Regions from separate parts of the Streptomyces sp. NPDC002640 genome, predicted to be linked through region 3. Evidence: riboswitches for the same ligand, from Rfam matches in the RefSeq annotation. Region 3 holds a riboswitch; each other region holds the start of a gene.
The links. A riboswitch is a leader RNA that binds a small molecule or an ion and turns the genes downstream of it on or off. The one in region 3 is predicted to bind cyclic di-AMP.
Positions count from the first base shown of each region.

Region 1: another riboswitch for cyclic di-AMP. It lies ahead of ACWD3O_RS05110 (transglycosylase family protein); the one in region 3 lies ahead of ACWD3O_RS03580 (NlpC/P60 family protein).
Region 2: another riboswitch for cyclic di-AMP. It lies ahead of ACWD3O_RS26790 (M23 family metallopeptidase); the one in region 3 lies ahead of ACWD3O_RS03580 (NlpC/P60 family protein).
Region 4: another riboswitch for cyclic di-AMP. It lies ahead of ACWD3O_RS10935 (M23 family metallopeptidase); the one in region 3 lies ahead of ACWD3O_RS03580 (NlpC/P60 family protein).

Region 1 covers NZ_JBSFVZ010000003.1:84,028-87,226, reverse strand. Annotated here, with positions in the region: gene ACWD3O_RS05115 (transglycosylase family protein) at 4-1,260, shown strand; cyclic di-AMP (ydaO/yuaA leader) riboswitch at 1,487-1,654, shown strand; gene ACWD3O_RS05110 (transglycosylase family protein) at 1,659-2,354, shown strand; gene eno (phosphopyruvate hydratase) at 2,629-3,199, shown strand, end outside.
Region 2 covers NZ_JBSFVZ010000023.1:127,884-131,082, forward strand. Annotated here, with positions in the region: gene ACWD3O_RS26785 (SGNH/GDSL hydrolase family protein) at 1-788, opposite strand, end outside; gene ACWD3O_RS26790 (M23 family metallopeptidase) at 1,058-1,897, opposite strand; cyclic di-AMP (ydaO/yuaA leader) riboswitch at 1,902-2,066, opposite strand; gene ACWD3O_RS26795 (tyrosine-protein phosphatase) at 2,508-3,199, shown strand, end outside.
Region 3 covers NZ_JBSFVZ010000002.1:215,304-218,502, reverse strand. Annotated here, with positions in the region: gene ACWD3O_RS03585 (hypothetical protein) at 1-136, shown strand, start outside; gene ACWD3O_RS03580 (NlpC/P60 family protein) at 212-1,375, opposite strand; cyclic di-AMP (ydaO/yuaA leader) riboswitch at 1,383-1,537, opposite strand; gene ACWD3O_RS03575 (hypothetical protein) at 1,764-3,047, opposite strand.
Region 4 covers NZ_JBSFVZ010000006.1:219,794-222,992, forward strand. Annotated here, with positions in the region: gene ACWD3O_RS10930 (GntR family transcriptional regulator) at 1-283, opposite strand, end outside; gene ACWD3O_RS10935 (M23 family metallopeptidase) at 468-1,226, opposite strand; cyclic di-AMP (ydaO/yuaA leader) riboswitch at 1,240-1,430, opposite strand; gene ACWD3O_RS10940 (M16 family metallopeptidase) at 1,638-3,026, opposite strand; gene ACWD3O_RS10945 (M16 family metallopeptidase) at 3,023-3,199, opposite strand, start outside.

The DNA of each region.
Region 1 (3,199 bases), on a different contig from region 3:
CGCATGCTCTCCGGAAACGGTCGTCACCGCCGCCCCCGTCAGGCGCCGGCGGTCGTCGTCGCGGCCGGCGTGACCGGTTCCGCACTCGCCCTCCCGCTGTTCGCGGCCTCCAGCGCCGGCGCGGCCGAGGGGGCCACCTGGGACCGGGTCGCCGAATGTGAGAGCGGGGGCGCCTGGAGCGCCGACACCGGCAACGGGTTCTACGGCGGTCTGCAGCTCTCCCAGGACCAGTGGGAGGACCACGGCGGCCTGTCGTACGCCTCCAACCCGTCGGAGGCGAGCCGCTCGCAGCAGATCGCGGTGGCCGAGCGGATCCTCGCCGAGCAGGGCGCCACCCCGTGGCTGGCGTGCGGTGCCATGAACGGTCTGCGCGAGGACGGCCCCGCCGCCGAGGTGGACACCGGCGTGGACGCGTTGCGGACCGGCGACGTGACCGGCCCCGGCGCCTTCGACGGCTCCGCCTCCGGCTGGGGTTCCGCCGGCGGCGACCTGAACGGCACCCGTGACACCGGCAATGCGGACAAGAGCGACAACAGCGGCAACGGCGACAAGTCGGGCGCGGTGGACGGCGAGGCGGGCGACGCCCGCGGGCAGGCGCGCTCCGGCGAGGGCGCGAACGGCGCCCTGGGTCACGGCTTCTTCCCCGGCGCCGGCTCCGCGCAGGACGGCGGCCTCCTGGGCCTCGGCCAGGACCTCGGTCTGGTGGACACCGGCACCGGCAGCCCGGTGATCCCGGACCTGCCCGAGACCGGCGAGGGCCAGAACGGCCAGAACGGCAACGGCGGCGACACCGGCAAGGACGACACCGGCAAGGGCGGCACCGGCCAGGACGAGAGCGGCCAGGGCGGCTCCGGCGAGGACACCCCGGTCCGCGGCGACGGCGGCGAGCAGGACGGCACCTCGGGCGAGGACCCGTCGGACGAGGACCCGCTGTTCGGCGGCGGCGACGGCCCCCTCTTCCAGGACGACACTCCGCTGTTCGGCGGCGACGCCGCCCAGGAGGAGAGCACCGGGTCCTCCTCCGGCTCCGGCCGCCACCGCGGCCCCAGCGCCGAGGAGACCGGCACGGGGTCCGGCTCCTCGGGCCGGCACGCCGCCCCCGCGGACACCTACCAGGTGCGGGGCGGCGACAGCCTGGTCTCCATCGCCAAGTCGGAAGGCGTCAAGGGCGGCTGGCGCGCCCTCTACGAGGAGAACCGAGACCTGATCGGGAACGACCCGAACCGCCTGGTCTCGGGCATGGTCCTCACCCTCCCGTAGCGGCCGGGGCGACGGACGGAGAAGGGCGAAAGGCGGGCAAAATCGGGGGAGTTACCCGCCTTTTCGTCCCGGAATGTCTGATTCCGGAGAAGTGAGAGATGGGTCTCATAAGACCTGATCGTCTTTGAAATCCCGGCCGCGGCATGGCTAACGTCAAACCGCTCGCTCCAGCGGGCCCCGGCGGCCGTCACGCCTAATCCTGCCAACGGCCGTACGGGACATGTCGTCGCGTCATGCGCCGTAGGCAGGAGCGGGGGAACCAGGTAAGTGCCGGCCCGGTGGTCAGACCGCCGGAACGGCTAGGGGTGAAGCCGCGCACCGAGAGGTGTGCGGCCGGGCGACCCTCATAGCCCGAACCCGACAGCTCACCTCGTAGGCGTCGGTGAGGGGATACCTCCATGTCGTTTACCTGCCAGGGCAAGCACCGTCGTCCGTCCAAGGCCAAGCGCGCTCTCGCCGTCGCCGGTCTCACCGGCGCGGTCGTGGCCGCCCCGCTGCTGACGGCGGGCACCGCGTCCGCCGCCACCGAGTCCGAGTGGGACGCCGTCGCCCAGTGCGAGTCGGGCGGCGACTGGTCCATCAACACCGGCAACGGCTTCTACGGCGGTCTGCAGTTCACCAGCCAGACCTGGGCCGGCTTCGGCGGCACCCAGTACGCCGCCCAGGCCAACCAGGCCACCAAGGCCCAGCAGATCGAGATAGCCGAGAAGGTTCTCGCCGAGCAGGGTCCGGGCGCCTGGCCGCACTGCGGCACCGGCCTCTCCAGCGCTCCCTACCAGGGCGGCGCCGCCGAGGCCCCCGCCCAGGAGGCCCCGCAGCAGGAGGCTCCGGCCCCCGCGCCGCAGGCCGAGGAGACCCCGGCCCAGCCCGCCAAGGCGGAGCAGCCGAAGAAGCAGGAGAAGGTCACCACGCCCACCGGCGAGAAGGTCCTCAAGGGTGACGGCGAGTACAAGGTCGTCAAGGGCGACTCGCTCAGCCTGATCGCCGAGGAGCACGACATCAAGGGCGGCTGGAAGAAGCTCTTCAAGCTGAACAAGGACGTCGTCGAGGATGCGCGCCTGATCTACCCGGGCCAGATGCTCCACCTGAGCTGACCGGTCACCGGTCCGCCCGTCGCACGAACCCCCGCCCCCGGGCGCGTCACCACGCGCCCGGGGGCGGGGCCGTTTCCGGCGGATCCGCCTCCGGGGCTTTTTGTTTCGAGCCGGAACAATTAATCTCCTGTTACCCCTCCGTACAGGGGGTGACCGGCTGGCCGATCCCGCCCGGCCGGTTAGGCTCGGTCTCGCAGAGCCACGGAGGCTGTGCACCCCGTGCCGGACCAGGTGGTCCGGCGCCACCCGCGTCACATCCCAGAAGGAGATGCTCGTGCCGTCCATCGACGTCGTCGTAGCCCGGGAAATCCTGGACTCCCGAGGCAACCCCACGGTCGAGGTCGAGGTCGGCCTCGACGACGGCAGCACGGGTCGTGCCGCCGTCCCGTCCGGCGCCTCCACCGGTGCCTTCGAGGCCATCGAGCTTCGCGACGGCGACAAGAACCGCTACCTCGGCAAGGGCGTCGAGAAGGCCGTCCTCGCCGTCATCGAGCAGATCGGTCCGGAGCTCGTCGGCTACGACGCCACCGAGCAGCGCCTGATCGACCAGGCGATGTTCGACCTGGACGCCACCGACAACAAGGGCTCGCTCGGCGCCAACGCCATCCTCGGCGTCTCCCTCGCCGTCGCCCACGCCGCCGCCGAGGCCAGCGACCTGCCGCTCTTCCGCTACCTGGGCGGCCCCAACGCGCACCTGCTGCCGGTGCCGATGATGAACATCCTGAACGGCGGCTCGCACGCCGACTCCAACGTGGACATCCAGGAGTTCATGATCGCGCCGATCGGCGCCGAGTCCTTCTCCGAGGCCCTGCGCTGGGGCACCGAGGTCTACCACACGCTGAAGA
Region 2 (3,199 bases), on a different contig from region 3:
GTGAGCCAGGACTTGAGGTTGTCCAGGGCCAGCGCGCCCTTGGCGACGACGGTGTCGCCGGAGGACTCGCCCCGCAGCCGGCGCCCGATCCACGGCACCAGGTGTTCGCGCGCCCAGTGCACGTCGTCGAGGCGGACCTCCAGAACGCCCCGCTGCGGCAGGGGCGGCCAGGGCTGCTCCGGGTCGGCAGGGACGTCGAGGCCGAGGACCTGGCCGGCGCGGAGGGCGACCCGGGTGTGTCCCTCGGCGGAGAGGTGCAGCCGGTCGCTGTCCCAGGCGCGGCGGTCCTGGACGCTCCGCAGCGACCAGAGGTCCAGGACCCGGCAGTCGTAGCGGTCGGCGATGGCCCGGACGTGCCCGTTGTACGTGGCGATCTTGCCCCGGAGGTGCTTGAGCACCGGGACGCCGCGGGTGTCGAAGCCGGTCGCGACCAGGACGGTGCCGGCCGCCGAGGCGAGTTCGGCGACGGCCTTCTCGAAGCGCTCGGCCACGTCGTCGGGGTCGGTGCCGGGGCGCAGGATGTCGTTGCCCCCGGCGCAGATGGACACCAGGTCGGGGGCGAGCCCGCGGACCTGGGGGATCTGGTCGGCCGCGACCTGGTCGAGCAGCTTCCCGCGCACGGCGAGGTTGGTGTAGCCGAACTCGCCCTCGGGGCGCAGGTCGGCGAGGAGCACCGCGAGGCGGTCGGCCCAGCCGACGAACGTCCCGTCCGGTCCGGGGTCACCGACGCCCTCGGTGAAGCTGTCCCCGACGGCCACGTACGACCCGATCGACCCGATCGACCCCATCACTGTTCTGCTGTCATTCTTCGAATCGTCTGCCACATCGAGGCATCCTCCCCCTTCGGATGTGAGCTACGCGACCGTAGGGAGGGGTTGACGGGCGGTGAGATAGGCCACTCGTCAACTCTTTCCCAACAGCGGAATAAACGTGGGCCGTTGCGACAGGGTGCGGGCACGGGCCGCCCGGCTTCCTCGCCGGGACGCGGCGAGGGCCGTGCCCCCGGTCGGGGAGCACGGCCCTCGGTTCGCGCGCAACCGCGAGGCCCCGCAGGGGATCAGCCCAGGCTGACCCCGTGCGAGCGGAGGTAGCCGACCGGGTCCACGTCGGAGCCGTAGTCGGGCGAGGTGCGGACCTCGAAGTGCAGGTGCGGGCCGGTGACGTTGCCGGTGGCGCCGGACAGGCCGATCTGCTGGCCGACGGTCACGGTCTGCCCGGCGGAGACGGACAGCTGCGACAGGTGGGCGTACTGGGAGTACATGCCGTCCTGGTGCTGGATGACGACCTGGTTGCCGTAGGCACCGCCGTTGCCGGCGGAGACCACGGTTCCGGCGGCGATGGACTTCAGCGGGGTGCCGGTGGGCAGCGCGAAGTCGACGCCGGTGTGGTAGCCGCTGGACCACATGCTGCCCGCGGTGCGGTAGGCGGTGCCCAGGGCGGCGTCCGCGGGGGCGGTGTAGCCGCCGACGTTCGCCGCGTCGGCGACGGTCGTCTTCGGCGCGGCGGCCTTGGGGGCGGTGGCCTTGGCCTTGGCGGGCTGCTGGGCGGCGGCCTTCTTGCCGAGCTCCAGCTCGGTGCCGGGCTTGATCAGGCGGGGGTTGTCGCCGACGACGTCACGGTTGATCTTGTACAGCTGCTTCCAGCCGCCGGAGACCTTCTTCTTCTCCGCGATCTTCGACAGCGAGTCGCCCTTCTTGACCGTGTAGGTCTCGGCGGCCGTCTTCTTCGCGGCGACCGGCAGGCTCTGGGGGGCCTGCTCCGGGGCGGCGGCGTGGGCGCCGGTGGCGCCGAACAGGGGCAGGCCGAGGGCCATGGCGCCCGTGCCGGCGACGGCGATGGAGCGGGTGAGGCGCTGGACGCCGGTGGGACGGCGGTGCTTCTGACGCTTCGCGGGCATGACGTTGTCCTCTCCGTCGCCTGCGAGGTGAGCTGTCGGGTGCGGGCTGGAGATGCCCGGCCGCGCTGGGCGCGGCTTTACCCCTAGCCCGTTCCGGAGACCGGAACAGGCGCGTACCTGTGGGTCCCCCGCTCCTGCCGTGCTCGGGTTACTCGGGTGAGTGTGAGGATCCGGTCGGCGGCAGGATTCGGCGTCCGCCCGGATCGGATCGTGAACGTATGCGACCGGTGCGCAAGCGGACAAGCGCGGGATTTCCACGAACGTGCATTCTTTGTGATCACTTGAGGGCAAAACGGTCACAGAGAGTCGCCACCGCGACCACATCTCCCGCTGCGCACACGGGAGTTGCACCATGGGCACCGACGACGCTCGGTCACCGATATGAGGCTGCTCACCTGCCCACCGCCCCACATCCCGCCCCGCCAGGGCAAGTTACGCAATACCTGGACAAATGACTTTTGGGGGCTATGTCCGTAATGCGATTTTCGTGCATGCCGACTCTCGTGGTGTCCGGGTGACGGCACCCTCCTGGTCCCGCGGAGCCGTGTCGTATCGTCAGGACGCACCCGTCGGTTGCCGCGGCCGACGGGGCCCAGTGGGAGGAGCCACCGTGACGCACCAGGTCCCGTCGACCGAGCCCCAGCTCGCCGGAGTGCGGAACTTCCGGGATGTGGGCGGCATGCCCACCACGGACGGCCGCAAGGTGAGGAACGGCGTGCTGTTCCGCAGCGGCCACCTGGCGAGCGCCACCGCCGAGGACGCCGCCTTCCTCGCCTCCCTGAACCTGCACACGGTCTTCGACTTCCGCAACGACGCCGACCGGAGCCTGGAGGGCCCCGACATCACGCTGCCGGGGGTCCGCGAGGTCCGGCTGCCGCTCTCCGACCCCGCCGACGGCGCCGAGTTCTGGAAGCGGGTCCGCCGCGGCGGCATCGACGAGCTGCGTCCGCTGCTGGGCGACGGCCGGGCGGAGCAGCGCATGATCGCCTCCTACCGGGCGACCATCCTCACCCGCACCGACGAGCACTCCCGGGTGCTGCGCTCCCTCGCCGAGGACAGCGTGCCGGCGCTGATGCACTGCTCGGCCGGCAAGGACCGTGCGGGCCTGTCGATCGCGATCACGCTGCTGGCCCTGGGCGTGGAGCGGGACGCCGTCACGGAGGACTACCTGAAGTCCGGGGCCGAGCACCGGCGCTACAAGCTGCACCGGGGCGGCGAGTCCTCGGACCCGTACACGCCGGAGATCACCGAGCTGCTGAGCCCGCTGTTCGACGCCCGGCAGGAGTACCTGGGGGCGGCCTT
Region 3 (3,199 bases):
CAAGCTGCTGCTGCTGATCGTGATCCTCGGCCTGGTCTACGTGAAGCGTGACGAGGAGCGGGTGTCCAAGGGGCAGTTCGCCCTGGTGGGGGCGCTCACCACGGTCAACATCTTCATCGCGGTGCTGTGGACGTGATCCCGCGTCCCTGACGCGTACCGCGACGGCCCGCACGCCAGGAGCGTGCGGGCCGTCGCGCGTCCTCGGGGCCGTTCAGGAGGGGCGCACGATGCTGTGGATGGAGCCCTCGCCGTCGTAGTAGATCGACTCCTCGCGGACGTTCGTGCCCGGCTTCGGAGCGTGGACCATCATGCCGCCGCCGATGTAGACGCCCACGTGGGTGACGTCGTCGTAGAAGAAGACCAGGTCGCCCGGCTGCGCCTGGGAGACCGGGACGGTGGTCCCGGCGTCGACCTGGTCGTAGGTGGTGCGCGGCAGGTCCACGCCGGCGGCCTTCCAGGCGGCCTGGGTGAGACCCGAGCAGTCGTAGGAGTCCGGGCCGGTCGCGCCCCACACGTAGGGCAGGCCGATCTGGGCCTCGGCGAACGCGACGGCCTTCTGGCCCTGCGAGGCGGAGGCGTCGGTGGAGCCGCCGGAGCCGGTGTCGCCGCCGGTGGAGCCCTCCTCGGCGGCTTCCTCGGCCTCCTCGGCCGCCGCCTCCTGACGGGCCTTCTCCTCGGCGGCCTGCTGCCGTGCCAGTTCCTCGGCCTTGCGGCGGGCCTCCTCCTCCTTTGTCCGCTCGATCTCGGCGAGCCGCGCCTTCTCCTCGGCGGTCAGCTCGGCCAGCAGTTCGCGGGCGTCGCTCAGCTTCTTCTGGACGGTCGCCTTGCTGGTGCGGAGCTCCTCCTCGGAGGAGCTCAGGGTCTCCATGCTCTCGGAGGCCTCCTGCCGCTTCTCGGCGGTGGCGGCCTGCCGCTCCACGAACGCGTCGACCGCCTCCTGCTGGCGGGCGGTCAGACGGTCCATCAGCTGGGCCTGCCCGAAGTAGTCCTCGGGGGCCTCGGCGAGGAGGAAGGTGGCGGTGTCGGGGAGCGCGGTGCCGGAGCGGTACTGGGCGGCGGCGTACGAACCGAGCTTCTCGCGGGCCTCGTTCAGCTCGTCGGTGCGCTCGGCGACCTCGTCGAGCAGCTTGTCGAGCTCCTGGCGCTGGGCCTCGCTCTGCTCCTTGGCGGAGTTGTACTTCTCGGTCGCCGCCTCGGCCTGGCGGTAGAGGCCGTCGACCTTCTCCTGGACCTCTTCGAGGCTCGGGCGGTCGGACGGGGCGGCCTGGGCGGTCTGGCCCAGCAGGGCCAGGGAGGTGAGGGCGACGGTCGCCAGGGCGGGGGTGCGTATGCCCGCGAGCAGACCCGCGGGGCGGGGTTTTCGGTGCGACGCCAAGGCGGCGACTCCTTCCGTCTCCCGCCTACCGGGTCAGCTGTCGGGTTCGGGCGGCAGTTCCGGAAGGGTTGCCCTACGGTCCGGCGGGGCCGGAACGATTCACCCCAGGTGGTGCGTGCGGGCCCGGCTCCGGCGCGGGGCCGGACTCGGCGGGGGCCGCACGGACCGGCGAGGTTCGCGGGTCGGGGTCGGACGGCCCGCGCGGCACGTTAGCCAACGTGTGGGGTCCGTGTGAAGGACGGTGTGCGATATGCCCGATACGTTTTCGTGACCTTGTCCTGAGCGTGGCGCTGCGTCACACCGGGGCGGCTGGTGGTAACCATCGCCCCCGCGTCCCGCTCCTCCTGGCGTATGCCCCGCAAGGGGGTGCCGCGCGGACGCAAGGGGGTCACTCGGTGACGTCGACGACCACCCGGTTGGTCTCGAGGCCGGCCGCGGTGACGACCTGGACCTCGACGCGGCCGGGCTCGACGTCGGCCGGCACCGGCACCGTCAGCACCGTGTCGGACGGGTTGCTGAAACCGCCCGCCACCGGCACCAGCGGCACGTGGACGTTGACCGCTCCTATGCGGACGACCATCCGCGACAGACGGTCCGCGCCCTGCGCCCCCGGCGGCACGAAGCCCGCCCCGCGGATCTCGATGTCGTCGCCTGTGCGGATCGGCCCGTCGAGGTCCCCCGCCTCCCGGGCCCGCACCACGGAGAGCACGACCGGACGGCCGCCCTCCGCGTACTTGCCGGCCAGGTAGGTCGCCGCCGAGATCAGCACCACCACGGCCAGCCCCCACGGCAGGTCGGGCAACTGCTCCGGCTTGCGCGCCAGCCGGACCAGGCCGAAGACCAGCGCCACCGCGGAGATCACGACGTACTGGATGTCGGCGAAGCTGCCGCGCCCGGCGTCGTCGGTCAGCAGGTCCGCCGCGCGCGGCCGGTGCGCGCGCACCTTCTGCAGCCGCTGCCCCTGCACGCGCAGGCTCACCACCCGGCGGACCAGTACCGCGATGGCGCACACCACGGCCAGCACCGTCACCATGCCCGCCCCGCGCGCCAGGTCGAGGCCCGCGATCAGCGCGTCGCGCTCCCGGTGCCCGGAGGCGGCGGCGAGCTGGCCGGCCAGGGTGAGCACGGCGAAGGCGGTGAACAGCACCCACGCGACGGCCACCGCGCGCGAGGTGGACAGACGGTTGTCCTCGCCGATCACCGGCGCGAGCACCCCGCCGCGAGCGCGGTGGTACCAGGAGGCGGCGGAGAGCGCGGCGGCCGTCACCAGGGCCGCGAGCAGCCCGGCCGTCCGGGCCGGTGTCCATCCCGCCCCGATCGCGGTGAGGGCCTGCACCAGCAGGAGCAGCAGTACCGCTCCCCACACGGCGTAGAGCGTGACCCGCCACAGCCGTGCCAGCCAGGCCTGGCCCTCGGCCCGGCTGCGCTCGGCGACCTCCGCGGCGGACTGGGTCAGCTCGTCGGAGACCCACTGCCGCGAGGCGGACGCCGAGTGGGCGACCGCGGCGGGCAGTCCCTTTCCGGCGGCGAACTCGTCCCGCTGGTGGAGGAAGGCCGCCACGGCCTTCCGGTGTCCCGCGCGTGCGCCGTGCGGACAGTCCCCGCACGTGCAGCCGCCCTCATGGGTGTCCTTCGCCGCGTCGGCGCCCTGCCGCGCCTCCTGCACCGCCACGCCGTGTCCGCCTTCCGCAACGATCGTCACAACGGCAACTCCGCTGCCGCGTAGGGGAATTGTGCCGTACCGCCCGCCCCGTCCGGTCCACGGGGCCCGCTCCGCCGCGGGGTGCCGCCGGGAGCCGGGGGCGCGTCCCGGCCTCTCCCTTC
Region 4 (3,199 bases), on a different contig from region 3:
GCTGCGCGGCCCGGGCGGCGCCCAGCGGCTCGAGCAGCAGCCGCATCTCCAGCAGGTCGGCGGCCTCCTGCTCGGTCGGCTCGGCCACACAGGCCCCGGCGTGGCGCCGGGTGACCACGAAGCCCTCCGCCTCCAGGGTGCGCAGCGCCTCGCGGACCGGGACCCGGGAGACCCCGTAGCGCCGGGCGAGCACTTCCTCGGTCAGCCGGCTTCCCCGCTCGTGGACGCCTGCGACGATGTCGTCCCGGATCGCCGTGCATACCGAATGCGCGGGAATACGCATGCCGACCTCCGCCTCGATGAATGAATTGACTCTAAGGCAATCGACGGCGATTTCCGACGGGAAGGCCCCGCGGGCGGGGAATTTTTGGCCGAGGCCCGCCCGGTGCGCCCGGAATCCTTCCGGAACGACGAAAAAGCCCCCGCCCGGGAAACCGGGGCGGGGGCTTTCGCGCGTGCGGGTGGCGTCAGAGGTTCACGCCGTGGGACCGGAGGTAGGCGACCGGGTCGATGTCGCTGCCGTACTCGGCGGTCATCCGCGCCTCGAAGTGGAGGTGCGGCCCGGTGACGTTGCCGGTGGCGCCGGAGCGGCCGATGTGCGCGCCGGGGGTCACGGCCTGGCCGGGGGTGACGCTGACCGAGGACAGGTGGCCGTACTGGGTGTAGGTGCCGTCGTGCATCTTGATGACGACCTGGTAGCCGTAGCTGCCGCCCCAGCCGGCCTCGACCACGGTGCCGCGGCCCACCGAACGGACCGGGGTGCCGGCGGCGGCGTGGAAGTCGACGCCGGTGTGGCTGCCGGAGGACCAGACGGCGCCGCCGGCCTGGTAGCCGGTGGAGACGTAGGAGCCGGCGATGGGGCTGACGAACATGGTGAGGCGGCGCAGGCGCTCGCGCTCGGCCTCGCGGGCGGCGCGGCGCTCGGCCTCCTCGCGCTCCTTGCGGGCCTTCTCGACGGCGGCCTTCTCGGCGGCCGCCCGCTCCTGGGCCTCGGCCTGCTCGTCGATCTGGTCGGCCACGCGGTCGCCGATGGTGACGACCGGCAGCAGGCCGGTGGTCTCGTTGACGGAGGTCTCGGCGGCGGACGTCTCGGCGGCGGAGGCGGGAGTGGCCAGGGTGCCGACGACGCCGGTGGTGGTGAGAGCGGCGAGGCCTGCCAGGCCGGCGGTGGTGCGGCTGGTCCGGCCGGGACGACGGTGCCTGCCGGAGGCGCAGTTGAACGCCATGAAGTGGCTGAGTCCTTTCCTTCCCTCTCGCCTGCCGGGTTAGCTGTCGGGTTCGGAGCAGGAAGGTCTCCTACGGGCGTCTCCCCCCGTGCGCGCGTTGTGCGCGCGCCGTGCGGAAGGCGCCCGATTCACCCCAGGGGTTGCCGCTTGTGGGTCCCCGGCTCCCCTGGCTCGCGCCGTACGGGGATTAGGCGATGACTGCCCGGCGCCGCGGGCGCGGCGCACAAGTGTGGCGGACAGCCGGACCGAAGCTAATGGCGTGATCATTCGGATCACAAACGGATCAAGGCTTTTGTAGCGCATCCCACAGGGCAAACCGGACTCTTCCCCACGCAACGCCCGTTGAACGGGACGAAGCGGGCCCCGGCGACCAGATCGGTCACCGGGGCCCGAACCGGCCTGTACGGGCGGCTACTCCGCGCGGACCACCGTCACCTCGCCGATGCCCAGGTCGCGGACCGGGTCGGCGATCTGCGCGGCGTCGCCGACGAGGACCGTGACCAGGCGGTCCACCGGGAAGGCGCTCACCGCGGCCGCCGTGGCCTCCACGGTGCCGGTGGCGGCGAGCTGCTGATAGAGCGTCGCCTGGAAGTCGTCCGGCAGGTGCTGCTCCACCTGGTCGGCCAGGGTGCCGGCCACGGCGGCCGCCGTCTCGTACTTCAGCGGGGCGACGCCCACCAGGTTCTGCACCGCGGTGTCGCGTTCGGCGTCGGTCAGGCCGCCCTCGGCCAGCGTGCGCAGCACCTGCCAGAGGTCCTGCAGCGCCGGGCCGGTGTTGGGCGTGTCCACCGAGCCGCTGATGGCCAGCAGGGCCGCGCCCGAGCCGTCGGGCGCGGAGCGCAGGACCTGGGCGAAGGAGCGGACGCCGTAGGTGTAGCCCTTCTCCTCCCGCAGCACCTTGTCCAGCCGGGAGGTGAGCGTGCCGCCGAGGCAGTAGGCGCCGAGCACCTGGGCGGGCCACACCCGGTCGTGCCGGTCCGGACCGGTGCGGCCGATGAGCAGCTGGGTCTGCACCGAGCCCGGGCGGTCCACGATCACCACGCGGCCGGTGTCGTCCGCCGTCACCGCGGGCACCGGGTGCGGGTCCGCCGGGGAGCCCGTCCACGCGCCGAGGGTCTCGGCCAGCAGGGCGTCGAGGTCGACGCCGGTGAGGTCGCCCACCACCACGGCGGTCGAGGTGGCGGGGCGGACGTGCCGCTCGTAGAAGGCGCGCACCGCGGCCGCGTCGATCTTCCCGACCGTCTCCTCGGTGCCCTGGCGGGGGCGCGCCATCCGCGACCCGGCCGGGAAGAGCTCCTTGTAGAGCTCCTTGGCGGCGCGGCGGGCCGGGTTGGCCAGCTCGTGGGGGATCTCGTCGAGCCGGTTGCGGACCAGCCGGGACACCTCGTCCTCGGCGAACGCGGGGGCGCGCAGCGCGTCGGCGAGCAGACCGAGGGCCTTGGGCAGCCGGGAGACCGGCACCTCCAGGGAGACCCGCACACCGGGGTGGTCGGCGTGCATGTCCAGCGTGGCGCCGCACCGTTCGAGCTCGGCGGCGAAGTCCTCCGCGGAGTGCTTGTCGGTGCCCTCGGCGAAGGCGCGCGCCATGACGGTGGCGACGCCGTCCAGTCCGGCGGGCTCCGCGTCGAGCGGCGCGTCCAGCAGCACCTCGACCGCCACGACCTGCTGGCCGGGGCGGTGGCAGTGCAGGACCGTCATGCCGTTGTCCAGCGCGCCGCGTCCGGGGGCGGGGAAGGCCCACGGCTTGGGCTCGCCGGCCTGCGGCATCGGGTGGAACTCCATCGTGGCCAGCTCGGTCACTTGGCCTCCTCCTCGTTCTCGTCGGCGGCCTCGTCCGCGCCCTCCGGGGTGATCGGCTCGTACACCAGCACCGCGCGGTTGTCGGGGCGCAGCCGGGCCTTGGCCACCTCCTTGACCTCCTCCGGCGTCACCTCCAGGACGCGCCCGACGGCGGTCAGGGCGAGCTGCGGGTC